One region of the Micromonospora sp. NPDC049903 genome, then DNA from elsewhere that is predicted to be linked to it. Evidence: riboswitches for the same ligand, from Rfam matches in the RefSeq annotation. Region 1 holds a riboswitch; each other region holds the start of a gene.
The links. Region 1 has a riboswitch for cyclic di-AMP ahead of ACIBO1_RS24575 (coiled-coil domain-containing protein). Riboswitches for the same ligand answer to the same signal wherever they lie in the genome.
Positions count from the first base shown of each region.

Region 1 (6,962 bases):
CCAGCGCGAGCAGGACGAGGCGATCCGCTCCCCCGGTTCCGGGGTGACGCTGGTCTCGGGCGGGCCGGGCACCGGCAAGACGGCGGTGGCGCTGCACCGTGCTGCGTACCTGCTCTACTCCGACCGCAGCCGGTACGCCGGGGGCGGCATCCTGGTGGTCGGCCCCTCCTCGGTCTTCGTCGAGTACATCGCCTCGGTGCTGCCGTCCCTGGGTGAGGAGACCGCCACCCTGCACTCGCTGGGCACCCTCTTCCCCGGGCTGGTCGCCACCCGCACCGACCCGGTCGAGGTGGCCGCGGTCAAGGGGTCGCTGCGGATGCGCCGGTTGCTGGAGCGGGCGGCCCGGGACGGCGTACCCGACTCCCCGGCCGAGCTGCGGCTGCTCTACCGGGGGCAGTTGCTGCGGTTGGAGCGGGCCGAGCTGGACGCCATCCGGGACCGGGCGTTGGCCCGGGGCGCGCGGCGCAACGAGGTACGCCGGGCCGGCTTCGACGGCGTCCTGGCGGCGCTCTGGGCGCAGGCCCGCCGGTTGGGCATCGCCCGGCTGCCCGAGCAGCGGGCCTTCGAGGACGAGCTGATCGACCGGACGGACTTCCGGGACTTCCTCAAGGCGTGGTGGCCCCGGCTGCATCCCCGGCACGTGCTCGGCTGGCTGGCCGATCCGGAGCGGCTGCGCCGGTACGCCGCCGGGCTGCTGTCCCGGGCCGAGATCCGGCTGCTGGAGCAGGCGTACCGGGGGCTGGCCGCCGAGGTGCCGACCGTCGCCGACGTGGCGCTGCTCGACGAGCTGGACGCGCTGCTCGGCAAGCCGGTGCGTCCGGCCCGCGCGAAGCGCGACCCGTTCCAGCTCGCCGGTGGGGTACGCGAGCTGAGCACGCACGCCGGCCGGCAGCGGGCCGCCCGCCAGGCGGCCCGGGAGCGGCCGGAGGACTACCGCGACTACGCGCACGTGGTGGTGGACGAGTCGCAGGACGTGTCACCGATGCAGTGGCGCATGATCGGCCGACGCGGTCGGCTGGCCTCGTGGACGGTGGTGGGCGACCCGGCGCAGACCGCGTGGACGGGGGATCCGCAGGAGCTGTCCCGGGCCCGGGACCAGGCGTTGGGTCGTCGGCGGCGGCACCGGTTCACGCTCACCACCAACTACCGCAACTCGGCGGAGATCTTCGCGGTGGCGGCGGCCGAGATCCGGCGGGCGTACCCGGACCTGGCCCTGCCCACCGCCGTGCGGACCACCGGGGTCGACCCGGTGGAGCTGGTGGTGCCGGCGGCGGAGCTGGAAACCAGTGTGCTGACCGCCGCGAGCGCGCTGCTCGGCGAGGTCGAGGGCACCGTCGGGGTGATCACGCCGGTGCCGCGCCGGGACGAGGTCGCGGCCTGGCTGGGCGGGCTCGGCGGCGAGCGCCTCCAGGTGGTGACCAGCCTGGAGGCCAAGGGCATGGAGTACGACGGCGTGGTGCTGGTCGCCCCCGGTGAGATCCGTGCCGATCCGGGCTCCGGCGTGCGTACGCTCTACGTCGCCCTGTCCCGGGCCACCCAGCGGCTGACCACGATCGACCCGACCGGCTGAGCGCGCACATATAGCAATGTCGGCATAGATCCGTCCCCGGCGGGGCGCAGCACGCAAGGTGTCTGCGTGGGCGCGGGCCACGACCACCACCACGCTTCGGTGTCGAACGCCGCACACCGCCACTCCGGCCGGCTGTGGGCGGCGTTCGTGCTGCTCGCCGCCCTGATGGTGGTGGAGGCGGTGACCGCCCTGTGGACCGGCTCGCTGGCCCTGCTCTCCGACGCCGGGCACATGTTCACCGACGTGCTCGGCATCGGGATGGCGCTCGCGGCGGTGACCGCCACCCGACGCGTGGACACACATCCACAACGCACCTTCGGCCTCTATCGGCTGGAGGTGCTCGCCGCGTTGGCCAACGCCGTGCTGCTCGTCGGCGTCGCCGGTTACGTGCTGGTCGAGGCGGCACGCCGGTTCGGCGACCCACCGGAGGTGCGTACCGGGCCGGTGCTGGTGGTGGCCACGCTCGGCCTGCTCGCCAACCTGGTCGCGTTCGCGCTGCTGCGACCCGGGGCACGGGAGAGCATCAACCTGCGCGGGGCGTACCTGGAGGTGCTGGCCGACCTGCTCGGCTCGCTGGGGGTGATCGCGGCGGCGGCGCTGATCGCGCTGACCGGCTGGTGGTGGGCGGACCCGCTGGTGGCGGTCGCGATCGGCGCGTTCATCCTGCCGCGTACCTGGCGTCTGGGCCGGGCGGCGGTCCGCATCCTGGTGCAGGCAGCCCCGGAGCACCTCCAGGTCACTGCGGTGCATGACCGGCTGGCCGCGGTGCCCGGCGTGGCCAGCGTCCACGACCTGCACGTCTGGACGCTCACCTCCGGGATGGAGGTGGCCTCGGCCCACCTGACCACCGCCGAGGGCGTCGAGGTCGGCACGGTGCTCCGCGCGGCCCGTAAGGCACTGCGCGAGGACTTCGACATCGCGCACGCCACGTTGCAGATCGAGCCCGGGACGAGCGCAGGTGCCTGTGGGACGGTGGAGTGGTAGCGGGACGAGGAATACGAAAGGCAACAAGAATCCCATTTGTCTGGTTTACTGGTGATCAGGGGAACACCAGGAGTCACACCGGCTGCACCAGCCCCACCAGCACCGGTAGGCTCGGACCCGGTCTCCGCCAGGCGGCACTCGACGGTGCCGGCGGTGACCGCCGCCTAATCGCCCGCCAGGGCGAACCGGGGAACCATGTTCCAGGGGTGCATCCGCGTCCAGCGGTAGGGATCTTCCGTCCCGAACCCGTCAGCTAACCCGGTCGGCGGCTGACGGAAGGACATGTGCATGCCAGCAGTGGCAACCGTGAGACCGGCCGCCCGTACGGCGGCCCTGATCGCTGCGGGGCTCGCCCTCGCCCTGGGCGCCGCGCTCGCTCCGTTCAGCGCTGCCTCCGCAGCCCCCGGTGACGTCGGCGACGAGGGCGGCACACCGGCGCTGCGCGCCCAGTTGGAGGCGGCCAGCAAGGGCTACCTCGACGCCAAGACCGCCCTGGACCGCTCGGTCGACCGGCAGAAGAAGCTGGCCGCGCAGCTCACCACGACCGAGGGTCAGCTCACCGAACGCAGCGACAAGGTAGCCGAGATCGCCGCGCAGGCGTATCGCGGCGGCCGGCTCGGTGCCGCGTCGGCGCTGCTCAACAGCGGCTCCCCGGCCGGCTTCATGGACCGTGCGGCGGCGCTGGACGCGGTGGCGGCCAACGAGGAACGCGCGCTGCGGGACCTGCGGACCACCCGGGACGAGGTCAGCAAGACCAAGCAGGCCCTCGACGTCGAGGTGCAGGAGCAGCGCAAGCAGGTGGCCGTGATGGCCAAGCGCAAGGAGCAGGCCGAGCGCTCGCTGACCGTGGCCGAGGAACGCGCCGAGCGCGCCGAGCGGGCCGCGGCACAGGAGCGGGCCAGCCGGACCCCGGCACGTGGCGGCGGTTCCAGCAGCGCCACCGCCAAGCCGGCACCGCGCAACTCCAACGGCTCCTGGCCGGCCGAGTCGTGCAGCGTCAACGACCCCACCCCGGCCAACGGCTGCATCACGCCCCGCACCCTGCACGCGCTCAACCAGGCCAAGGCGGCCGGCTTCACCCGGTACGTCTCCTGCTACCGCGCGGGCGGCTCGGGTGAGCACCCGAAGGGTCGGGCCTGCGACTTCGCGGCGCAGAAGAACGGCTTCGGCGGGGTCGCCACCGGCGGCGACCGGACGTACGGCAACAACCTGGCGGCGTTCTACGTCAACAACGCCGACCGTCTCGCCGTGCTCTACGTGATCTGGTACAAGCAGATCTGGCTGCCGAGCAGCGGCTGGCGGACGTACAGCGGCGCGCGGGGCGACCCGTCCAGCGACCACACCAACCACGTGCACCTGTCGGTGTACTGATCCACACGGCACGCCGGGTGGCCGCCCTCGCGGGTGGTCCACCCGGCGTCGTCGTTCCCGCACTCCGAGGCGGCTGCCTCGGTTCCGCCCCGCCCGTCGCCGCGCGCTCTGCGGCCACCTTGGTTACCGTCGACATCGAAGCGGACATTTCGTGGCGACCGGGAGGAACGGTTATGAGCGGACCGCAGCGGACCCAGTGCGACGGTGCGTCGTGAGCGCGGCGACCGGACATGTGATGGTCTTCGCGCCGACCCCACTGCTCACGGTCACGATCGACCAGCCCAACGAGACTCCGGAGCTGCACCTGCACCCCGGCGGTCAGGGCGTCTGGCAGGCCCGGATGGTGCTGTCGCACGGCGTCGACGTGGTGCTCTGCACCGCGCTCGGCGGCGAGATCGGGCAGGTGCTGGAGCCCCTGCTGGTCAGCGAGGGCGTCGACCTCAAGGTGGTGGCGCGGGACTCCGGCGGCAGCGGCGGGTACGTACACGACCGCCGCGAGGGCACCCGGCAGGAGATCGTCGACGTGACCGGGCAGCCGCTGAGTCGACACGAGTTGGACGAGCTCTACAACCTGTCGCTGGGCGAGGGACTGCGGGCGGCGGTGAGCATCCTGAGCGGCCCGAACGACCCGTCGCTGGTCCCCGCCGACCTGTACCGGCGCTTCGCCGCCGACCTCGGCGCGAACGGCAGCCGGGTGGTGGTGGACCTCTGCGGCGACCACCTCACCGCCGTGCTGGACAGCGGGGTGTTCTTCGTCAAGGTCAGCCACGAGGAGCTGATCGCCGACGGCCGCGCGGCCGACGACGACGAGGAGCAGCTCACCCGGGCGATGTACGAGCTGCACGCCACCGGCGCCGAGAACGTGGTGGTCAGCCGTGCCGACAAGCCGGCGCTGGCCCTCGTCGACGGCGAGGTCTTCGAGGTGCAGATGCCCCGCCTGGAGGCGGCCGACCCGCGCGGTGCGGGAGACTCGATGACCGCCAGCGTGGCCGCCGTGGTGGCGCGCGGCGGTGACGTACGCACCGCGATCCGGACCGGCGCGGCGGCCGGCGCGCTGAACGTCACCCGGCACGGGCTGGGCACCGGGCGGCTGGACTCGATCACCGGCCTGGTGGACCGGGTACGCCTGGAGCCGGCCGGCGTCCGCCGGCAGGAACGCACCACCCCCGACGAGTTGGCGCACCGGGTGGGTGGCGCATGACGTTGCGCGTGCTGATCACCAACGACGACGGGATCGCCGCGCCGGGAATCCATGCGCTGGCCCGGGCGGCGGTCGACCGAGGGCTGGACGTGGTGGTCGCGGCACCGTTGGAGGAGGCGAGCGGCACCAGCGCCGCGATGAGTGCCGTGGAGCAGGACGGGCAGGTGGTGGTCCGTGAGCATCCGCTGCCGGAGCTGGCCGGGGTACCGGCCTTCGGGGTCGGCGGCTCACCCGGCTTCATCGCGTTGATCGCCGTGCACGGCGCGTTCGGGCCGCCGCCGTCGGTGCTGCTCTCCGGCATCAACCGGGGGGCGAACGCGGGCCGGGCGGTGCTGCACTCCGGCACGGTGGGTGCGGCGTTCACCGCCGCTGCCAACGGCTGCCGGGCGTTGGCGGTGTCACTGGACGTGCTCTCCGTCGGGGAGGCGACCGCCGTCAGCGGAGGTGCCGCGGTGGCCGCCGCGGCCCGGGTACGCGACGCCGAACGGAACTGGGCCACCGCCGCTCACGTGGCCCTGGACCTGCTCCCCCGGCTGACCGCCGGTCCGGTGGAGAGCGTGCTCAACGTCAACTCGCCGGACGTGCCGTTGGACCGGCTGCGCGGCGTACGCCGGGCGGGTCTGGCCACCTTCGGTCAGGTGCAGATGACCGTCGCCGAGGCCGGCCACGGTTTCGTGCGGACCGCGCTGGAGGAGCCCGGTCAGGCGGTGCAGCCCGGGACCGACCTGGCGTGGCTCGCCGACGGGTACGCCTCGGTGACGGCGGTCCGCGCCGTTACCGAGGTGTCCGACGTGAACCTGACCGGTCTCGACGGCGACTGACGGTCAGCCGCCGGGAAGGACCTCGGGAGTGGCGGCGGCACCGGCGTAGTACGGCTCCGGCGCGCCGAAGAGACCGAGCAGCCCGGTCACCCAGAGCTGTCGGTGCACGAACCGACTGGGTTCGGTGACGATCAGCTTGACGCCACTGACCTCAGCCGTCTGGAAGCCGGCGACCATCGCGCTGATGCCCACCGAGTCGATGAAGGTGACCAGCCGCATGTTGAGCTCGATCCGGGCCGGCCGCCCCTTGGCCAGCACTTCGGCGATGGCCTCTTTCACCTCATACGCGGTGTCGACGTCGATCTCGCCCCGAGGGGCGATCTCGATGACACCACCGGGCCGAACCGTCTGCAGGATCGACAGGCTCACGCGAGCACCTCCACTCGCCCGTACGACGGGCGCCTCATCAGTACGCGGGCCGCGACCGAGAGTATTCCTCCGACGGCCTCGGTCGCCACCCCTCGGGATGAGCAATTCGCGGACATCGGCGCGTCAAATCGCCCATATCCGGACTTATTACGTCCTATCACTTGGAGCAAGCCGAGGCTCGCACCGACGAACCAGGGTAGCGGGCCGCGGCTCGCCCGTCCGATATCCGGGACCCCGGCGTGCCCCGCCAGCCGACGGCCTGACCTGCGACCAGCCGGTGCCGGTGGCGGAGTGTGCCTAGCATCACCGATGACGACCACGACGAAGGGACGACGCGATGCTTCGCAGGCTCGCCGGTCTGGCCGGTGTCAGCGCCCTGCTCGCCCTCCTGCTCGCCTGCGGGTTCGGCGGCGGGGGCGATGACGACGACGATGACGATGACGACGACTTCGCCCGCGCGGCGGTCGTCGCGGTGGTGTCCCAGGGGTGATGGTGGTGTCCCAGGGGTGATCCGGTACGCCGGCCGGCGAGAGCCGTCGCCCGTGCACGGGCGACGTCCACGCGGCCGACACCGACCACGCGGGCACTGTGGTTTGCGGTGGCGTCCGGCGGGGCACAGCCTCGGTGGCGAACCGCCGACGTCCGA
Region 1 is NZ_JBITKL010000020.1:33,616-40,577, forward strand. Features, by position in the region: gene ACIBO1_RS24565 (HelD family protein) at 1-1,570, shown strand, start outside; gene ACIBO1_RS24570 (cation diffusion facilitator family transporter) at 1,637-2,554, shown strand; cyclic di-AMP (ydaO/yuaA leader) riboswitch at 2,706-2,838, shown strand; gene ACIBO1_RS24575 (coiled-coil domain-containing protein) at 2,843-3,925, shown strand; gene ACIBO1_RS24580 (1-phosphofructokinase family hexose kinase) at 4,161-5,126, shown strand; gene surE (5'/3'-nucleotidase SurE) at 5,123-5,947, shown strand; gene ACIBO1_RS24590 (STAS domain-containing protein) at 5,951-6,316, opposite strand; gene ACIBO1_RS24595 (hypothetical protein) at 6,654-6,806, shown strand.

Region 2 (6,962 bases), on a different contig from region 1:
GGCGCCACGGTGATCCTGCGCGCCCACCCGTACACCAACCAGCATCCGGCCTCGGCCCGACGCCTGGCCCGGCTGCACGAACTGCTCGCCGCCGACCGCTCCCGCACCGGCCGTCAGCACGTGTTCGGCGCCGCCGCCGGGCGGCTCACCCTGGCCGAGTCGGTGAACCGGGCGGACGCCCTGGTCTCCGACGTCTCCGGGGTGGTCTCCGACTGGCTGTACTCGGGCAAGCCCTACGTGGTCACCGACACCGGTGTCGACGGTGACCGGTTCGTCGAGCGGTTCCCCCTCGCCGCCACCGGCTACGTGCTGCGCCGGGACATGTCCGACCTGGACGACGTGCTGACCCGGCTGCTCGACACCGATCCGCTCGCCGAGGCGCGCTGGGCGACCCGTCGGCGCTACCTGGGCGACTTCCCGGCCGAGTCGTACGCCGAGGCGTTCCTGGGCGCCGCCCGGCGGGAGCTGGACCCGACCTGGACCGCCCCGGCACCCCGGGCCACGACCGACGCCGCGCTGCCCAGCGCCACCTGAGCGGTCTCAGCGCCAGGGGTCGAGCAGGGCCAGCACCGCCGCCGGGTCCTCGACGTGGGCGTGGTGACCGAGACCGGGCAACGTGACCACGGGTACGCCGTACGCCCGGAGCTGGTCGTCGGTGACCATCGTGTCGTGTTCGCCTCGGGCCAGCAGGACCGGCACGTCGATCGTCGCCAGCAGCGCGGCCAGGTCGGGTTCGCCGACGGCGAAGGCGGCCGGGTCCATGGCCAGCCGCCACCGCCCGTCCACCTGCCGCAGCCCGGCGTCCACCGCCGGTTGCTCCGGGCCGAGCAACCCGGTCAGGCCGGCCACCCGCAGGTACCGCCGGGCCGCCTCCTCGCGGGTGCCGAACCAGGTGACCGGCCGGGCGGCCAGGTCGGCGGCGCGGGCCAGCTCCGCCGGGGACCAGACCGCCTTGATGCCGAGGCCCACCACCGCGTCGACCGCCACGCCCCGGTCGGCGGCGGCCAGCGCCAGGCCGACCACCCCGCCGAGCGAGTGTCCGAGTACGACGATCCGGTCACCGGGGGCGAGACTCCCCGCGACCCGGTCGGCGAGAGCGGTGAACGAGTACTCCGGCAGCGGCGGCGCGGCGCCGTGACCGGCCAGATCCGGGGCCGACCACCGGCCCGGCCACCGCTCCTGCAACAGCGGCGCCCAGGGCAGCCACACGTCGCCGGTGCCACCCATCCCGTGCAGCAGCACCAGCACCGCCCGGTCGCCCGACTCCTCGCTCATGCGCGAAGTCTGCCACTTGGAGGGAAGGAAGGGTCCCCTGCTATGCACGAGGCGTTAGCAGGGGACCCTTCCTTACATCTCAGGAGGAGTAGCCGCGGGTGGCGGCCCAGTGGGCGAGATCGATGGTGGTCATCCAGTACGAGTAGTACGAGGCGTCGGCCGAGTCGGCGATCTTGACCAGTCGACCGTCGTCCTCGTAGCCCACCACGGCGACGTAGTGACCACCGGGGAAGGAGTGCCAGCCGCCGCCGGTGTCGGTGGCGCTGCCGGCCACGTTCACCACGACACCGCGCCCGTCGGTGATCGCCTCGACCACGTCGGCCTGGAGCTGGTCCATCTGCGCCGGGCTGGCCGAGCCGCCCGGCAACATCGTGGTCGAGTACGGCTCGCCCTTGACCGTGGCGTTGAGCACCCGGGTGGTGTCCTGGGCCGAGTTGGTGCCGGCGTACGTGGTGCCGAGCTGGACGGCCAGGGTGTCCTGGTCACGGTCGACACCGGCGGCGCTGAGCGCGTTGCGTACCGCGGCCGGGCCGCAGTAGTAGCCGGTGGTCTGCGCCTGGAAGTCGTAGTCCAGGACCTTCCGCGCCGGCGCCTTCGGGGCGGCCTTCGCACTGGTGGCCACCGGCGAGGGAGCCGCCGAGGTGGCCTTCGGCGAGGGCGACGGCGACGGCGCGGCGCTGCTCGGGGCCGCGCTGCCCGGCGGGGTCGACGGGGTCGGCTCCACCCGGGCCTCGGCGCGGGAGACCGCGGTGTCGCCGCGCAACTCGGCGACGGCGGTCGTGGTGTGCGCGGTGGCCGGGGTGTCCTCGGTGCCGACGAGTACGGCACCGGCACCGGTGGCCAGCGCCAGCGCGGCGGCCGAGGCGGCGACGACCTGGTAGGGGCGTTCGGTGGCCAGCCGGCGTAGCTGGCGCGTGACGGTCTGCTTCACGGAGTCCTCCACGGGGCTCAGGGAGGCACGGCGAACCGCTCCGGCGGTCAGCTCGACAGGACCTGTCGAGGACCACCCGAGTACGGGGACGGCCGTGCGAGGGGCGACGCCCGGATACCGGGCGGGGCGGTGGTCGCAGTCAGCTCGTGGCCGACGGCCCGACGAGCGCGGGCACCGCGGTGCCGTGGAGGTGCGGGAACTCAAGGGGTACGACGAGGGGATGCACGAGAGGAAAAGCTCCTTCCGACACCGCCGACCGGGTTAGCTGACGGGTTCGGGCGGGAAGACGGCCCTACCGTGAGCCGAGGCTCGCGGATTCACCCCAGTGGTGCGGTGGGTCCCCGGTTCGTGAGACCACGATTAGGCGGGTCGATGCGGCGTCGCCTCCTGCGATCGGGTACCGCATCGGACGGGCCGACACTACTGGCCGGCCATTGCCCTGCCAACCCGCTCTGACCTGCGTAAACATGATCCAGGTCGATGATTTTCGGGCGTTCGGTCAGCGACGTCGCGCAACGGGACCGACGGCGATCGACGCAACAGGCGGTGACAGGTGGACCACCCGCAGACAATGTCTCCGGGCATCGCGTCACGTCTCGGGCGGATCCCGCCCCGGCGTCCGTTCCGGCGATGGATGTGACCGGGCTCACCCAATCCGGCCGGACTATCCGGTCGCCGAGCCGGGTCACCCCACGCGCGCCGGGCGCCACCGCAGGACCGCTGCGGCCGGACGTGCGACGGCGGTGACGGCGGGCGCCGGGAGCAGGTTCGGCCGCACGCGCTGCGCGGCGGCGTACGCCTCGGCGGAGAGCACCCGGGCCGCGTCGGTGGCCAGCTCGGCCTCCCTCCAGGCGGCCCGTTCCCGCTCGGCGGCGGCCCGGTATGCGGCCCGGTGGTTGTCGCGGACGATCCGGGCCAGGACCACCTCCTGTTCGGCCGGGTGCAGTCGGGGATCCCAGCCGGCCCGACGCGCCAGCACGTCGGTGAGCTGCCGCGCCGACAGGTCACCGCGCCAGTGCGCCTGCATCGCCGCATGGTGCAGCCAGCGCTCCCGGGCGGCGTACTCGCTGGCGGTGCGCGGGGTGCGGGGAGCCGGCAGTGCGGTGGCCCCGGCGAGCCGCCGGGCCCGGCTCTCCGCCTCGTCGAATCCGGCCCAGGCCCGGTCGAGAGCGGTCTGAGCGGTACGCCACGCCTCCTGCCGCCGGGCGGCGTTCTGCGCGGCCCCGGCGGCGGCCACGGCCACCTCACCGGCGTAGCGGCGCAGATCGGCCGCCTCGGCCTCGGCGGGGTCGTCGGCCGGGCCGGTGGTCTCGTCGGCGCCGGACGAGTCCGGTTCGGGCCGGGCGACCAGGGCGGTGAGCATGCCCAGCGCGAGCAGGAGCAGCACCGACCAGATAGCGGCGGCTCGGGGCACCTCGATCAGGAACTGGTAGAGGACGGTCTTCTCCATGGCGGTACCTCGTGGGCAGTGGTGCGCTGACAGCGGACCGCGCCGGCATCCGGTCGTCCGGTGGCGGCGCCACGGGACCGGGCGGGCGGTGACGGGGTGCATCGCGGGCAGAGGTCCCGGGCGTTGCGGGACGGGCTGCGGCGGAGTCCGGTCGGCGGGCCGCAGCGAGGCGTCAGGTCAGGCGCCGGGTGGGGCGCGGGCACCGTGAGCGGCCGGTGCGACCGTCGTCGGGACGGATGTCGCCGGACCCGCGACCGCCGTCGCGGCGGGCCGCTGCGCCTCCGGGCGCGCCTCCGGCAGCAGTCCGGGTACGCCCACCGGGTCGACACGGTCGACGACCCCGGTGGCGGCCACTGCGACCAGCGTGCCGGAGGACGTGGGTTGCCAGCCTGCGTGGGGCGACTGCGCGAGCAGGACGGACGACGCGACCCGGTCGACGGCGGGGTGCCCGGCGGGGCCGCTCTGGGCGGGCATCGCCCAGGCGCCGAGGGTGAACGCGGCGGCGACCGCGAACCCGGTCAGCAGCCGCGTCGCCCAGCGCGCCAGCCACCACAGGGGACGGGCGGACGCGACGGGAAGCACATCGTCACGCTACCGCCACCACCGTCGAATCGCATCGGCGACGGGCGTGTCGCGTCGGCGACGCGCCGCCGATGACACACGAAACAGCAGGTCGGACGGCCGAGGAGGACGATCCACCATGGACTCAGCGGTGCGGGTCGCGCCGACCGGCGGTGCTCGGCTCGTCACCCGCCACCCGCTGCCTCGGCAGCCCGGCGGGCGACCCGGTACGTGGCTGCACGGGCGAGCCCGCAGGCGGCTCCGCGCCCGCTTCTGCGGGCGGCTGGGTGGGCGGCCCGGCGGCCCCGGCGGCGGGTGGCGGGGCGGAAGCGGCGCGGCTCGGGGCGAGTCGCCGCATCATCGGTTGCTCCACGTAGCGGTGCAGCAACGCGGCCAGCGCCAGGGTGAGCAGCAGGAACCCGATCACCGCCGGCACTCCCCACCAGCCGGGCAGGCCGGTGCCCCAGTCTCCGGTGAGCCGCAGGATCGTCATGATCGCGAAGACGTGCACCAGGTAGAAGGCGAACGAGACCTCGCCCAGCCAGACCATCAGCCGGGAGCGCAGCGGCGACCGGCGGCCGTGCACGTCGGCGTCCGCCGCCGCCGCGATCACCAGGACGTACGCCACCGACAGCAGGGCCGCCCAGAGCTCGGCCCGGATCCACTGCGAGGCCGCCACCCAGGTCGCGACGAAGATCACGGTGGCCAGCGGCAGCCGGGGCCCGCGCCAGCGACCGCGCAGCATCAGCTCGGCGGCGGCCACGCCCATCCAGAACTCCAGCGACCGCACCAGCGGGAAGATCTGGGCGAACCACCACCGGCTCTGCTCCGGCACCAGCAACTGACCGGGCCAGAGCGCCAGGATCAGCAGCGGCATGGCGATCACCACGGCCCACAGCATCCACGGCCTGGCCCGGCGGACCAGCGGCAACGCCAGCGGCAGGCAGAGATAGAAGAACAGCTCGCAGGAGAGCGACCAGCTCACGTTGTTGACGCTGTAGAAGTAGCCCGGTCGCGGGTCCCACGCCTGGAGCAGGAACAGGTTCTCCAGCGCGGCCACCGGGTTGATCGGGTCGGCGAACCAGAGCGCCGCGAGCATGGCCAGCGCCCACATCACCAGGTGGTTCGGATAGATCTTGGCGAGCCGGCGACGCCAGAACCGGCGGCGGGAGTCACCGACCCGGGCCGACCAGACCAGCACGAAGCCGCTGAGGATGAAGAAGAACTGCACGCCGGACAGGCCCAAGGTGAAGATCTCGCCGACCACCGCCTGGTGACCGGGCTCGGCGATGATGCGCATGGTGCCGGCGTGGAAACCGAAGACCAGCAGCGCGGCGATCCAGCGCAGTCCGGTCAACGAGGGCAATCGACTGGCGTCACCGCGTCGGGTGGTGGAGGGCGGCCTATCGACGACGGTGGTGCTGGTCATTCCGGGCACCATACCGGTGCGGGCACTCCCCCTCGAACCGGGCGGGGAGGCCGGCGCAATGGGGCGGATGTGGCTCAGGTGTCAACCGGTCCCCCGGTGGCCTACTATTCCCGGGACTTGGATGAGCACCCACCCCGCCATCCGGCCCGGTGGTGCGCTGGGCATGCCGAGGCGGGGGGCGGCACCGACGAGAGGCAGAGTCAGCGATGCACCAGCGGATCCTGATGCGGGCCCGGAAGGGTCCCTTCGACGTCAACTCGCCCGAGGAGACGTTCGAGCGGAACCTTATCGGTGAGAACGCCGGCAACCTGGTCTTCAGTCACGCCGCGAACAAGCTGCTGGCCACCCGTGCGGCCACCATCACGCCCAACGGCTTCACGGTCAACATGCGCGACAGTGACCGGATCAACGAGGAGTACGACGTCTTCGTGGTCCCGCTGGCGAACGCGTTCCGGCGCAGCTACGCCCACCGGCTCGACGCGATGAGCCGGCTGATCGAGCGGCTCAAGATCCCGGTCGTGGTGCTCGGGGTCGGTGTGCAGACGAACGTCGACGGTGACCGGGAGTACCTGCGGCCGATCGACGATCAGGTCAGCCGCTTCTGCCGGGCCGTCCTCGACCGCTCACCGAGCATCGGCGTCCGGGGTGAGATCACCGCCGACTACCTGCGGACGATCGGCTTCTCCAACGTCGACGTGATCGGTTGCCCGTCGATGTTCCTGCACGGCGACACCCTGCCGGTGGACAAGCGCAAGACGTTCATCGGGCCGTACGACCGGATCGCGTTGACCGTCTCGCCGTACGTCAAGTCGATGGCGCAGATCATCAAGACGCACCACCAGCGCTACGAGAACCTGCGCTACATCCCGCAGGACCTCAAGACGCTGGGCACCCTGCTCTTCGGCGACTCCCCCGAGGACCGTGGCAAGAGCAGCGAGATCCCGATCCACACCACGCACCCGCTGTTCACCGAGGACAAGGTGCGGATGTTCGTGGACCCGTGGACCTGGATCGACTACCTCTCCGGGTTCGACTTCAACTTCGGCACCCGCATCCACGGCACCATCGTCTCGCTGCTCGCCGGTACGCCGGGCTTCCTCTTCGCGCACGACTCGCGCACCCTGGAACTGGCCCGCTACTTCGAGATCCCGCACCGCGTGATGCGTGACGTGCCGGCCGACGTGGACGCGGCCCAGCTCTACGACGAGGCCGACTACTCGGGCATGGTCAACGGCCACAAGCAGCGGTACGAGACGATGATCCAGTTCCTGAACAAGCACGACCTGGGCAACTCCTTCAACGACGCCGACAGCGCG
Region 2 is NZ_JBITKL010000008.1:74,186-81,147, reverse strand. Features, by position in the region: gene ACIBO1_RS15410 (CDP-glycerol glycerophosphotransferase family protein) at 1-534, shown strand, start outside; gene ACIBO1_RS15405 (alpha/beta fold hydrolase) at 541-1,275, opposite strand; gene ACIBO1_RS15400 (C39 family peptidase) at 1,355-2,218, opposite strand; cyclic di-AMP (ydaO/yuaA leader) riboswitch at 2,442-2,583, opposite strand; gene ACIBO1_RS15395 (hypothetical protein) at 2,892-3,656, opposite strand; gene ACIBO1_RS15390 (hypothetical protein) at 3,834-4,238, opposite strand; gene ACIBO1_RS15385 (acyltransferase family protein) at 4,363-5,646, opposite strand; gene ACIBO1_RS15380 (polysaccharide pyruvyl transferase family protein) at 5,853-6,962, shown strand, end outside.
Region 2: linked by a shared signal. The riboswitch ahead of ACIBO1_RS15400 (C39 family peptidase) and the one ahead of ACIBO1_RS24575 (coiled-coil domain-containing protein) in region 1 are both predicted to bind cyclic di-AMP.

Region 3 (6,962 bases), on a different contig from region 1:
ACGACACGTGTTCAACCTATCGCCCCCGTGCCGATAACGCATGGGCGCGAGTGGGATGGGATCGGTGAACCACGCCACGTGGTCGACTGTGGACGGTGCGGGCTAGTCGGTGAACAGGGCGAGCAGGTCGCCGACCTGGCGGTCGGCCTCGGCCGGGTGGCGGAACCGGCCGGCCGGGTTGAGGGTGTACTCGTTGCGGCGGCCCACCCGGGTGCGATGCAGATAGCCGCCCGCCTCCAGGTCGGCGACGATGGCCTGGGCGGCGCGTTCGGTGACCCCCACCTCGCTGGCGACGTCGCGCAGCCGGGCGGTGGGGTTGCGGGCGATGGCGAGCAGTACGTGTGCGTGGTTTGTCAGGAAAGTCCAGTTGCGGGTGCTTTCTCGCTCGTCTGAGGTCGCCATGCCCGCCATCGTATGGCCTGCCCTGTCGTGTTCCGGAGCTGCGCTCGCGCCCGCTCGGCTCGATTGGCAAGCGTTCTGGAATACATGAAATGCAGATCACGCATAGCTTGACGTGCCTTGCGCTGCGTGTGACGGTTGGTGGCAGCCCGTGGCCAGCGCCGGCCGGGATGACCAGGCATTCCACCGAGAGGCGAGGTGACGCCGGATGAGTCGACCCGGAACGATCGGAGCGCAGCCCGGTCCCGAACGCGAGTACCTGACCGCAGACCTTCCCGGTTCGCGGGAGCGCGCCCTCGCCGAGCTGGTCGCCGGCAACCGCCGCTTCGTCACCGACACGCTCCGGCACCCCAACCAGAACGCCAGCCACCGGGCCGCCGTCGCCGCCGAGCAGCACCCCTTCGCGGTGATCGTGGGCTGCTCCGACTCACGGCTCGCTGCGGAGATCATCTTCGACCGTGGGCTGGGTGATCTCTTCGTGGTCCGTACCGCCGGGCACACCATCGGCCCGGAGGTGCTGGGCAGCGTCGAGTACGCGGTGAGCGTGCTGCGTACGCCGCTGGTGGTGGTGCTCGGGCACGACTCGTGCGGTGCCGTCCAGGCGGCCCGGGCCGCGGCGGCCACCGGCACCGCTCCGTCGGGGCACCTGCGGGCCGTGGTGGACGCGGTGGTGCCCAGCCTGCGCCGGGCCGAGCAGGCGGGAGTCGACGACCTGGACGCGATCGTCGACATCCACATCGCGCAGACCGTCGAGGCGATGCTGGAGTCCTCCGAGGCGCTGGCCGCCGAGGTGGCCGCAGGCGGGTGCGCGGTGGTGGGCATGTCGTACCGGCTGGCCGCCGGTGAGGTGCGGACCGTCGCGGCGGAACCTGCCGAGATGTCGGGTGTGGTCACGCCCGTGGGCTGATCCGCCGGATTGCCCGACACGGACGACGAGGGCCGCTCCGCCAGACGGCGGAGCGGCCCTCGCATGTCACCCGGACGGTGCTCAGAGCAGCGACACGTGCACGTGGTCCGTGTGGTTGGACGGGCCGCTGTAGGACCGCCACCTGTTCTCGGTCGGGAACCAGATCTGCCGGTTCCAGATCACGTAGTAGATGCCGAGCCGGTCGGCGTTGCGGACCAGGAAGGCCGCCAGGTTGTTGCCGTAGATCCGGGTGTCGTTGTTGTGCCAGGGGCTGAACCCGCTGTTCTGCAACGACCAGTCACAGGCCCGGCCCTTGGGGTGCTCGAACTTGTCACCGGGCCGCCAGCAACCGACGAAGCGGTCGAAGCCGGCCCGCTTGACCTCCTTGTACATGTGCAGGGTGCGCGGCGTGATGCAGCCCGACGTGGTCGGGTCCTTCTGGCTGCACGACTCCGGCTTCCAACTGCCGTCGGACGCGCGGTTCGGCGCCACCCGGGCGACCGGCGAGGTGGCGGCCACCAGGCCACCGGTCAGGCTCTCGCCACCGACCAGGCGGAGTGACTTCTCCGCCTCGGTCTTCTTGCGCGCCATGTCGTTGGTCAGCTTCTGCTGCTCACGGACCTCGGCGTCGGAGGCGAGCTTGGCCTGGTCGGCGCGCTCCCGGATCGTGTTGACCTCGCCCAACTTCTTGTCGTTGAACAGGTTCAACTCGTCCAGGGCGGACGCGCGGTCCATGAACGAGTCCGGCGCGTTGCTCTGCAACAACATCGCTATCGCACCCACCCGGCCGGTGCGGTACGACTGCGTCGCGATCTCGGCGACCTGCGGCCGGAGCGCGTCGAGGTCGGCTTGTGCGCGGCGCAGCTCGACGTCGAGCTTGAGCTGGCGCTTCTTGGACCGCTCCAGCTGGTTCTTGGCCTTGGAGAAGTCGCGGTTCGCCGACTCGATCAGGTCGTTGAGCATCGGTGGGTCGTCGTCGTGCTCGGCTGGCGCGGGTGGGTTCGGCGCGGCCATGGCCGGCAGGGGCCCGGCGAACACGGCGAACGCGGCGAACACGGCCACCACAGGGGTCATCCAGCGGCGTAGGGGTGCCGTCACTTCTTTCCCTTCCATCGACCGCCGACCGGGTTAGCTGACGGGTTCGGAACGGAAGTGGCCCCTACCGCTGACGCGGATTCACCCCACCTACCTGGGTCCCCGGCTCGCCTCGCGGCGATTGGGCGGTGGCACCGCAGGCGCCGCTGCGCGCCTTCGTCGGTGACCGGCTGTGAGGTTACCCGACGGTCCATGTCGGTCTCTACGCCCCGAACCCGGCTAGATGCGTCATTTCGTAATCGCGATGGGTGACCAACGACACGGGCACGAACCGTGTCGGCAGGGGCGGTCACGCTGCGGGGTGTCACCATGTGGTGTCCGTGCTCCTGTCCGGGTCGGGCCACCGCGATCCGGTGGCGGGGGGTGTGTCACGCGCACGCGCGGTGCTGAGCGCGTGCAGGGCCTCGGTCCGGTCCGTACCGGGCCGGGGAGTCGGGGGAGTGGGGCCGCCGCCGTCCGGCCCGTCGTCGTGGCCGCCGGACCCGCCGGGCTCCGGCGTGTCCCGCCGTCCGGCGGTGACCACCAGCGCGGCCAGTGCGGTCGTCAGCGGTACGGCGGCGACCAGCCCCAGCGTGGCCACCACGCTGCGGACGATCTCCTGGGTGAGGAACTCGCTGGTCACGATCTGGCCGAGCGCGCGGGTGTCGGCGGTGAGCAGGAGCAGCAACGGCAGCGACGCGCCCGCGTACGCCAGCACGATGGTGTTCACCACCGAGGCGATGTGGGCCCGGCCGACCCGGGTCGCCGAGCGGTACAGCTCCCGGCGGGTGAAGCTCGGGTTGGCGTGACGCAGTTCGGTCACGGCGGCGGCCTGGGTCACCGTGACGTCGTCGAGCACGCCGAGCGAGCCGATGATGATGCCCGCGAGCAGCAGGCCGTGCAGGTCGACGTCGCCCCGGAACATGGACAGCGTGGTGGCGTCCTCGCTGCCGAAGCCGGTCAGGTGGGTGGCCCGGGTGGCGGCCAGCCCGAGCAGGCCGGTGAGCACCAGGCTGCCGAGCGTGCCGAGGACGGCCACCGAGGTCTGTGCCGAGATGCCGTGTGTCAGGTACAGCACCACGAACATGATCAGCGCCGCGCCGACGATGGCGACCACCAACGGCGGCTGGCCGGCACTGATGCCGGGCAGCACGAAGGTGATCAGGATGGCGAAACTGGCTGCCAGACCGCCGAGCGCGGCCAGGCCGCGAAGCCGCCCGAAGGCCACGATGGCGGCGGCGAACAGCACCGCGAGCCAGATCAGCGGCTTACCCCGCTGGTGCTCGGCGATGTTGTAGTAGCTGAGCGAGGGGTCCTCGGGATCGGTCAGGGAGACCAGGATGATCTCGTCGCCGACGCTGACCCGTGGCGCTCCCGGGCCGTCCGGCAGCGGCGTCTGCACGTCCTGACCTTCGTCCGGGCCGTTGTCGACCCGTACGGTCACCGTGCCGCACTGCTGCCCGGCGGTGGTCGGGGTGCCCTCGGGCACGACCGGGTTCGGTGGGCAGGGCTCGTTCACCACCCGGGTGACCGTGCCGTGGTAACGAGGCGTGTCGTCGGCGGCCTCGGGTCGCGGCGGGTCCGAGGGCCAGAGGATGAGCGCGGCGACCAGGGTGACGAGGAAGAGGGGGACCACCGTCACGATGAGGATCCGCCGCACCCGGGGTGGGGTGGGCGGAGCGGAACGGGTGTGGTCGGCGCCCATTCATTGTCTCCCAACGATTCCAAGGCGAACTACGTACCGGCGGGCGAGAAGGTTCAGCGCCGCCGGTCGGCCGCTGCGGCGGGCATCCGGAATGGCCCGAGCGTGGCAGGATGGCTGCGTACCGTGAGGGCAGGGCCGGCTCTCGGCAACCGCAGCAGGGCTGCGGCCCGGGTGCGCAACCGCGGCAGGGCTGCGGCCGTGTCACACCGCCACACGCGGGCGGCGGCAGTGCGGCGCGACCGTGTCGGGGGTACGGCGACGGGCCGCCGAAGGTCTGCTGCGGCGGTGGTGCGTGCCCGACGGCGGGCGGGGGCCGGGAGGCTTCCGGGTCGGCTGGCCATCGTGGCGAATGGTAGCCAGGTCGGCATCGGAACGCAGGTCGCGAGCGTGTGTCGGGGGCGGGCGTCGGAGACGACACTCCCGGCCGGGCGTGCGGGTGGGGCGGGTCAGCCGCGCCTCATCAGGCGACGGGCGGGTCAGCCGCGCTTCATCAAGCGGCCGACGGCGGCCATCATCTCGGAGGCCATCTCGTCGGCGCGGCCCTCGGCGGCGCCCTCGTGCATGCAGTGCCGGGCGTGCCCGTCGAGCAGGCCGAGAGCGACCTTGTCCAGCGCGGCCTGGATCGCGGAGATCTGGGTGAGCACGTCGATGCAGTAGCGATCCTCGTCGACCATCTTCTCGACGCCGCGTACCTGCCCCTCGACACGACGTAGCCGGGCGAGCAGTTGGTCCTTGCTGGCGGTGTAGCCGCGGATCGGCGCGGGTGTGCTCATGAACACGAGGATAACGTACCCCTGGGGGGTATGGTACGGTCACAGTTGTGGATACCCCCCGAGGGTATTCGACGGGGTGCCCGGCCCGGGTGGACGGGCCCTGGAGAGGAGAGTTGCCATGGTCACCACGGCGTACCAGGTGCAGGGCATGACCTGCGGCCACTGCGTCAGCGCGGTCAGCGCCGAGGTCGGCGCGATCCCCGGCGTCGAGGACGTCCAGGTCGACCTGGCCAGCGGTCAGGTCACCGTCACCAGCGCGCAGCCGCTGGACCCGGCCGCCGTCCGGGCCGCAGTCGACGAGGCCGGTTACGAGTTGGTCGCCGCCTGAGGCGACCGGAGACCGAGGTGTCCCGATGAACACGGCGACGAAGGTGAGCGGCTTCGCGCTCGGCCTCGCGGCGGTGTTCGCCGCCGCGTACGGAGTCGGCCAGGTGACCGGCCCGACGGCCCCGGTCACCGCGACCGGCCACGACGGCGCGACCGGCCACGGCGACGGCCCGGACCAGGGCGGGCACGACGAGAACGCCGGACATGACGACAAGGCCGGGCACGACGCGGGCGCGGCCGGGCACCTGCCCGGCGGGCTCCTCGTCTCCGAGCGCGGCTACACCCTCGTGCCGGTCGAGGCCCCGGCGGGCGAGTTCGCCTTCCGGATCACGGGCCCGGACAGCCGGCCGGTGACCGGTTACGACGTGGTGCACGACAAGCCGATGCACCTGATCGTCGCCCGGCGTGACCTCTCCGGCTTCCGCCACGTGCACCCCGAGCTGACGCCGGACGGCACCTGGCGGGTCGCCACGCCGCTCACCGCGCCCGGAGTGTGGCGGGCGTTCGCCGACTTCACCCCGACCGGTGGCGAGCCGTTGACGCTCGGCGTCGACGTGACCGTCCCCGGCACGCTGACCGAACGGCCGCTGCCCGCCCCGGCACCCACCGCCACGGTCGACGACTACACGGTCACCCTGGACGGCACGCCGCAGCCGGGCCGCTCGTCCACGCTGACGCTGACCGTCGAGCGCGACGGCGTACCCGTCACCGACCTGGAGCCGTATCTCGGGGCGTACGGGCACCTGGTCGCGCTGCGGCAGGGTGACCTGGCGTACCTGCACGTCCACCCGGAGGGGGTGCCGGACGACGGGCGCACCGAGCCCGGACCCCGGGTGAGCTTCGCCACCGAGTTCCCGTCCGCCGGTGCCTACCGGCTCTATCTCGACTTCCGCCACGGCGGGGTGGTACGCACCGCCGAGTTCACCGTGCACGTCGGGGACCCGGTGCACGTCCCGGTCGGCCCCACCGCCGCGCCGGACGACGGGCACGGTACGCCCGGACACGGGCACGACTGAGGGACCAGCCATGACCACGAGTCGACCCCTGCCCACGGCAGCGAACCTGATCGAGTTGTCCATCGGCGGCATGACCTGCGCGTCCTGTGCCGCCCGCATCGAGAAGAAGCTGAACCGCCTGGACGGCGTGCAGGCCAGCGTCAACTACGCCACCGAGAAGGCCACCGTCTCCTACGCCGACCCGGTCACCCCACAGGAGCTGATCGCCACGGTCGAGAAGACCGGCTACACGGCGGCGGTGCCACCACCCAGGCAGGACACGCCGGAAGTCGCCGAGCCGGTGGACGAGCTCCGTGTGCTGCGTACCCGTCTGTGGGTCTCGGTGGTGCTCAGCGTGCCGGTGATCGCGCTGGCCATGGTGCCGGCCTGGCAGTTCACCTATTGGCAGTGGCTGTCGCTGACGCTGGCCGCCCCGGTGGTGGTCTACGGCGGACTGCCGTTCCACCGGGCCGCCCTAGTCAACCTGCGGCACGGCGCGGCGACCATGGACACCCTGGTCTCGGTGGGCACGCTCGCCGCGTTCGGCTGGTCGATCTGGGCGCTGTTCCTGGGCACCGCCGGCACGCCCGGCATGACCCACCCGTTCAGCTTCGCGATCAGCCGGACCGACGGCACCGGCCACATCTATCTGGAGGCGGCGGCCGGGGTCACCGCGTTCATCCTCGCCGGGCGATACTTCGAGGCCCGCGCGAAGCGGACCGCGGGCACGGCCCTGCGAGCGTTGCTGGAGCTGGGTGCCAAGGACGTCGCCGTGCTACGCG
Region 3 is NZ_JBITKL010000001.1:764,489-771,450, reverse strand. Features, by position in the region: gene ACIBO1_RS03165 (hypothetical protein) at 1-7, opposite strand, end outside; gene ACIBO1_RS03160 (helix-turn-helix domain-containing protein) at 103-411, opposite strand; gene ACIBO1_RS03155 (carbonic anhydrase) at 608-1,306, shown strand; gene ACIBO1_RS03150 (coiled-coil domain-containing protein) at 1,388-2,404, opposite strand; cyclic di-AMP (ydaO/yuaA leader) riboswitch at 2,408-2,539, opposite strand; gene ACIBO1_RS03145 (YibE/F family protein) at 2,706-4,085, opposite strand; gene ACIBO1_RS03140 (metal-sensitive transcriptional regulator) at 4,562-4,858, opposite strand; gene ACIBO1_RS03135 (heavy-metal-associated domain-containing protein) at 4,977-5,186, shown strand; gene ACIBO1_RS03130 (hypothetical protein) at 5,212-6,201, shown strand; gene ACIBO1_RS03125 (heavy metal translocating P-type ATPase) at 6,212-6,962, shown strand, end outside.
Region 3: linked by a shared signal. The riboswitch ahead of ACIBO1_RS03150 (coiled-coil domain-containing protein) and the one ahead of ACIBO1_RS24575 (coiled-coil domain-containing protein) in region 1 are both predicted to bind cyclic di-AMP.

Region 4 (6,962 bases), on a different contig from region 1:
GGGTCAGCCCGATCCGTCCCGCTCCGGTGACCACGTCGAGCGTACGAAGACCATGCTCGCGGAGACGGCCGGACACACCCGGATGCTCCGCTGGAGCGTGGTCGGCGCCGCGCACTGGTTCGTGATGGTCGGCTTCCTCGTGCTGTCGCTGCTGGTGCTCGAGGCGTACTTCGAGGTGGTGTCGCCGACCGCCGGGTTGCCGCTGATCGGTGGCTGGGCGCTCTACGGGCTGGTCACCGAGTGGATCGGCATCCTCGGTGTCGTCGGCATCGTGGTGCTGATCGCGATCCGGGTGGCGAACCGGCCTAGTCAGGCCGGACGCCGGTCCCGATTCACCGGCTCCACCATGTGGCAGGGCTACTTCGTCGAGGCCGTCGTTCTCGCCGTCCTGGTCATGGGCTTCCTGATCCGCGGCTTCAAGGTGGCCACCGACCACTTCGAGTACCCGACCTGGGCCACCCCGCTGAGTCACGCGGTCGGCTCGGTGCTGCCGGACTGGGAGTCCGGGGTCAGCGTCGCCGCCCTCGTCAAGATCGCGATCTCGATGACCTGGCTCATCGTGATCTCGCTGAACGTGACCATGGGCGTCGCCTGGCACCGCTTCCTGGCCTTCCCGAACATCTATTTCAAGCGGAAGCCGGGTGCGTCCGGCTCCGGCCTCGGGCCGCTGCGGCCGATGATGAGCGAGGGCAAGCCGCTCGACTTCGAGGAGGCCGATCCGGAGAAGGATCAGTTCGGCGTCGCGCACGTCGAGCAGTTCACCTGGAAGGGCCTGCTGGACTTCAGCACCTGCACCGAGTGCGGCCGGTGCCAGTCGCAGTGCCCGGCGTGGAACACCGGCAAGCCGCTGTCGCCGAAGCTGCTGGTGCTCAGCCTGCGCGACCACGCGTACGCCAAGGCGCCCTATCTGCTGGCCGGCGGCGGCAAGGACCTCACCGGCGAGGAGAAGGCCACCGCCGCGCAGCTCGCCCACCTCGACGTGCTGGCGCTCGCCGAGGCGGAGAAGCCGCTGATCGGCGACGCCGAGGCGGGCGGCGTGATCGACCCGGACGTGCTCTGGTCGTGCACCACCTGCGGCGCCTGCGTCGAGCAGTGCCCGGTGGACATCGAGCACGTCGACCACATCGTCGACATGCGCCGCTACCAGGTGCTGATCGAGTCGAACTTCCCCTCCGAGGCCGGCGTGATGCTGCGCAACCTGGAGAACAAGGGCAACCCGTGGGGCGCGCCGCAGAACACCCGGGAGGACTGGACCAAGGGCCTCGACTTCGAGGTGCCCCGGGTCGGTGAGGTCGAGGACTTCGAGTACCTCTTCTGGGTGGGCTGTGCCGGTGCGTTCGAGGACCGGGCGAAGGAGACCACCCGGGCGGTCGCCACACTGCTGAACGAGGCGGGCGTCTCGTTCGCCATCCTCGGTGAGGGCGAGACCTGCTCCGGCGACCCGGCCCGCCGCATCGGCAACGAGTTCGTCTTCCAGATGCTCGCCCAGCAGAACGTGGAGACGCTCAACGAGGCTTTCGAGGGCCGCGAGAAGGCCAAGCGGAAGATCGTCGCGACCTGTCCGCACTGCTTCAACACCCTGGGCAACGAGTACGGCCAGCTCGGCGGCGAGTTCGAGGTGGTGCACCACACCCAGTTGCTGGCGCACCTGGTCGCCACCGGCAAGCTGACCCCGGTGCAGCCGGTCGACGGCGGCGTCACCTACCACGACCCGTGCTACCTGGGCCGGCACAACCGGGTCTTCACCCCGCCACGCGAGGTGCTGGGCAGCGCCGTCGGCGCCGACGACGGCCTGGTCGAGATGCCGCGCAACAGCGAGCGCTCCTTCTGCTGCGGCGCCGGTGGCGCGCGCATGTGGATGGAGGAGCGGATCGGCAAGCGGATCAATGTGGATCGGGTCGAGGAGGCCATGTCCACCGGTGCGAGGACCGTCGCGGTCGGCTGTCCGTTCTGCTCGACGATGCTGAGTGACGGAGTCAACGGCAAAGGCGCCGGCGACCAGGTCGAGGTGGTCGACGTGGCCAGCGTGCTGTTGCGTTCGGTCAAGCCCGAGCAGGCCCGGGGCGCCGAGGAGGGCGAGCCGGTCGCCGGGTGACCAGCGCGTACGTCGGGACGTGGCGGCATCTGTACGGATGCCGACACGTCCCGATTTTTATATTGGCGTAGATAACTGTAACGAATTGGTCGACACCCTTTGTGTGCGATCGGTCGCGCAAAGGTGAATGAGCCGTTGGTCGCCTTGATTCCGCCGCGCGCGTTCCCCTAATGTGAGGCACCGACCGCCGTGGGTCGTCTGTCTCGCCCCTTACCGCTAGCGGGACGCCCGGTGGTCGGTCGCAAAGGAGTCGGTGCCGGTGGCAACCATGCCCCTCCATCGTCATGCGCCGGGACGCCCCACCCCCGCGCGCGGGCTGCGCAAGGTCGCTCGCCGTCTGGTCGTCCTGGTCGCCGCCGCTGCGGTCGGTGCTGGTCTGGTCGCCGCGCCCGCGTACGCCGAGCCGTCGGTGGACGAGATCGAGCGCCAGATCGACAAGCAGTGGCAGCAGCTCGAACCCACCATCGAGCAGTTCAACAAGGTGCGCTCGGAGCTGCGGGTCAACCGCGAGAAGGCCGAGAAGCTGGAGAAGAAGATCCAGCCGCTGGCCCTGGAAACGGAGCTGGCGATGAACCGGGTCGCGGGCCTCGCCTCCCGGTACTACATCACCGGCCCGTCGCAGGAACTCGGCGCGGTGCTGCTCAACGCGAAGCCGGACCAGCTCGGTGAGCAGATGGCCCTCCTCGACCGGCTCGCCTGGGAGGAGCGCCGCCAGCTCGAGGGCGTCATGAAGATCCGCAAGAAGTACGACGACCAGAAGGCCACGCTCGACGCGTTGATCGTCGACCAGGAGGCCAAGCAGAAGCAGCTTGCGGCGAAGAAGAAGCAGATCGACGCCGAGATCAAGCGGCTGGAGCGGTCCCTTCCGGTGACCACGGTCAAGACCACCAACTGCCCGACCATCAACGGTGTGGTCAGCGACGCGGCCCGGACGGCCATCCGGACCGCCTGCGCGCAGGTCGGCAAGCCGTACGTCTGGGGTGCCACCGGGCCGAACTCGTTCGACTGCTCCGGTCTCACCCAGTACGCGTACCGGGCGGCGGGTATCTCCCTGACCCACTTCACCGGCGCCCAGTGGCGCGAGGGCAAGGCGATCTCGCGGGCCGACGCCCGCCCCGGTGACCTCGTGTTCTTCCGCAGCGACGTGAGTCACGTCGGGATCTATCTGGGCAACAACACGATGGTGCACGCGGCGCGTGCCGGTGTCCCGGTCAACGTCTCGCCGATCACGACGATGCCGGTCGCCGGGTTCCGTCGACCAGGCTGACGCCTGAGCGCGTACGCAGGAACCACGGAAGGCCCTCGGTCAAGCGACCGGGGGCCTTCTTCGTTGTCGGATTAATGCACCGAGAGTGACGGTGTGGGTGTGTTGCGTATCGACGCTGGTCGTCCCTACGCTGGTCAATCGTCGGGCCGCTGGCACAACCGCCCACCCGGGGCGGTGACGGTCCGACACCGCCGAGTCGCTGTCCGAGCGAGCCGGGGACCCAGGTTCCCGGGGTGAGTCCGCGATGGTCGCGGTAGGGCGTCCCCTTCCCGCCCGAACCCGTCAGCTAACCCGGTAGGCGGTCTGGGAAGAAGGAGTACGCAGCCCGGTGGCACACCATGCCCCGCGGCCTCCGTCGTACCGGTCGGCGAAGCCCGGCCCGACGACGGATGCGCCGCGATTCCGCTGGTACCGCTGCACCACCGCACTCGCCGCACTCGCCGCGACCGCCGTCCTGCTGACCGGCGGCGCGACGGCGGCCCACGCCGACCCCACGGTCGACGACATCGAGCGCCAGATCGACGAGGACTGGAACCGGCTCGAAGCCGTCATCGAACGACACAACGCGACCCGGCAGGACCTGGCCGGCACCCGCCGGGAGGCGGACGCCCTGACCGCTCGCATAGCCCCGCTGCAACAGCAGGTGGACGAGGCGATGAAGCGGGTCGGCGCGCTGGCCGCGCGGGCGTACCGCGGCGAGCCGGTGCGCGCCGTGAACACGCTGCTGGGCAGCCGGTCGCCGGGCGAGGTCGTCGCCCAGCTCGGCGTGCTCGACCGGTACGCCCGCTTCCAGCAGGAGGATGTACGCCAGGCGCGTGAGCTGCGGGACGAACTCGCCGCCGCCCGAGCCGGACTGGACCGCACCATCGCCGAGCTGACCCGCACCGAGGCTGACCTGGCCGGGAAGCGGCGGCAGATCGACACCGAGATCGAGCGGCTGCAACGGTTGCGGCTGCGGGCGTACGACGACGGGGGTGGTGGTCCGTTGCGGCCGGCGCCCTGTCCGGCCACCTATCCGGGTGGCCCGGCCGGTGAGGCGGTCACCTTCGCGTGCGCCCAGATCGGCAAGCCGTACTCGTGGGGTGCCGAGGGGCCGCACGCGTACGACTGCTCGGGGTTGATGTTGGCCGCGTGGGCGCGGGCCGGGGTGGCGCTGCCGCACAACGCGGCGCGGCAGCGGCAGGTCACCGCCTCGGTCGGTCGCGGCGACCTGCGCCCGGGTGACCTGGTCTTCTACTTCCGAGACCTGCACCACGTCGGGATGTACGTCGGCGGCGGCTGGGTGGTGCACGCCTCCCGCGCCGGCAAGCCGATCGCGATGAAGCGGATGGACACCAGTCCGATCCACAGTTTCGGCCGACCCGGCTGAGTCGCCGGGCGGACGACCACGGGCCCGCGTCTGCGCAGCGCGGGCCCGCCGGTCGTCAGCGGGTCGGCCAGGTACGCCAGTTCTGCCAGGCGCGGCTCGGCGTCGGGCCGCGCTGCCCCTGGTAGCGCGAGCCGTAGACGAGCGAGCCGTACGGGTGCTCGGCGGGCGACGAGAGCCGGAAGATGCAGAGCTGGCCGATCTTCATACCGGGCCAGAGCGTGATCGGCAGGTTGGCCACGTTGGACAGCTCCAGCGTGACGTGACCGGAGAAGCCGGGGTCGATGAAGCCGGCGGTGGAGTGCGTCAGCAGGCCGAGGCGACCGAGGCTGGACTTGCCTTCGAGCCGGCCGGCGAGCTGGTCGCCGAGCGAGATCACCTCAAGCGTGGAGGCGAGCACGAACTCGCCCGGGTGCAGCACGAACGGCTCGCCGTCGGGCACCTCCACCGGCGAGGTGAGATCGTCCTGCTGGGTGGCCGGGTCGATGTGTGTGTAGAGGTGGTTGTTGAACACCCGGAACAGCTTGTCCAGGCGGACGTCGATGCTGGACGGCTGCACCAGGGTGGGCTCGAAGGGCTCCAGCGCCAGGGTGCCGGCCTTGATCTCGGAGACCAGGTCGCGGTCGGAGAGCAGCATCGCCACACCTTAGCGGCCGGTAGTCGTGACCTGCGTGTCGGACTACCTGCTTAGAACGTATGTTCGATAGGATGTCGGCATGGCTTCCTGGTCCGATTTCGCCGTCGACGAGCCCCGACTCGCCGACGGGATCCGCCTTCTCATGCAGCAGTACGGCCCGGGCTTCGGCTACCTGGCCACGGTCCGCGCCGACGGCGGGCCCCGGGTGCACCCGGTCTCCCCGGTGATCACCGCCGACGGTCTCTTCTGCTTCGTGATCGACTCGCCGAAGCGGCGCGACCTGGAACGCGACGGGCGCTACGCGCTGCACTCGTTCCCGGCGGAGGAGAGCGACGACGAGGCGTACGTCGCTGGCCGCGCCCGACCCGTCACCGACGACGCCACGGTGGCCCGGTTGGCGCTCGCGGCCCGCGCCGCCCCGCACGCCGACTGGCGTCTGTTCGAGTTCACCGTCGACGTGGCGATGCTCGCCCGGCACGAGCGCGCCGCCACCGGCGGGCTGGTCGGTGAGCCGGCCGTGCAGGTCTGGCTCGACCCGGCCGGCGCCACCCCGCAGGCCGCCCGGCCCACGCCCCACCGGACCCGCGCGGCCCGACATGTCCGCGCCGCCTGAACCGACCGGTGCCGGTCCCGCCTGACGGCGGGACCGGCACCGGAGGTACGCGCCGACGACTGCCGCGCTACGCGCGGTAGGTGTTCCACGCGTTGATCATCCGGGTCGCCTGGCCCGGGGTGAACTGGTACATGCAGGTGTCGTACGTGTAGTCCATGAAGTTGGTGATCGGGTCCAGCCCCGTGGTGGAGCAGGTGTCCCGACCGGTCGGGCACTGGTAGGCCGCCGACGCCTCCGCCGGAGTGTCCGAGACCTGGTCGCCGCTGCCCGAGCAGCCGCCCTGGAACGTGTGATAGAGGTTCAGCCAGTGGCCGACCTCGTGGGTGCCGGTGTCACCCTGGTTGTAGTTGGTGGCGGTGCCACCCGGCAGCGACTCGCTGAGCACGACCACGCCGTCCATCACGTTCAGCGTGGTCTGCGGGAAGGTCGCCCAGCCGAGCAGGCCATTGCTCAGCGCACCCAGATAGATGTTGAGCGTGCCCTTGGTGCCCTGACGGAGCTGGGTCTTCATCTGCCGCTCGGCCGTGGAGCCCTGCCGGATCGGGTACCACGACGTGTTGGTGACCCGGTTGATGCTCTGCAACTGGAAGGCGAAGGCGGTGGCGGCACCGCCGGTCGCACCGGCGAACGACTGGTTCAGCACGCTGATCTGCGACTGGATCATCGAGTCGGGGATGTTCCCGCCGGCCCGGGTGGTGTCCTTGCGGATCACGTGCACCACCACCGGGATGGTGACCGAGGCCGCGGCGGCCTGGGCGCTGAGCGTACGCTGACCGACCCGCTTGGCCCGCTCCTGCAACAGGTCGGCGAACTCCGACTCCCGCTGGTGCAGTTGAGCCATGGTCAACTCGTTCGGGTCGTGCTTGACGACCGCGTCGCCCCGGACCCGGGCCGCAGTGCCCGTCGGGTCCTCACACACCTCGTCGGCGGAGACGGCGGCAGCCGTCGGAATGGCAGCCGTGGTGGCCGCCGGCAGCAGACCGA
Region 4 is NZ_JBITKL010000004.1:289,920-296,881, forward strand. Features, by position in the region: gene ACIBO1_RS10960 ((Fe-S)-binding protein) at 1-2,095, shown strand, start outside; gene ACIBO1_RS10965 (NlpC/P60 family protein) at 2,349-3,362, shown strand; cyclic di-AMP (ydaO/yuaA leader) riboswitch at 3,542-3,678, shown strand; gene ACIBO1_RS10970 (NlpC/P60 family protein) at 3,691-4,731, shown strand; gene dcd (dCTP deaminase) at 4,787-5,365, opposite strand; gene ACIBO1_RS10980 (pyridoxamine 5'-phosphate oxidase family protein) at 5,445-5,978, shown strand; gene ACIBO1_RS10985 (zinc metalloprotease) at 6,046-6,962, opposite strand, start outside.
Region 4: linked by a shared signal. The riboswitch ahead of ACIBO1_RS10970 (NlpC/P60 family protein) and the one ahead of ACIBO1_RS24575 (coiled-coil domain-containing protein) in region 1 are both predicted to bind cyclic di-AMP.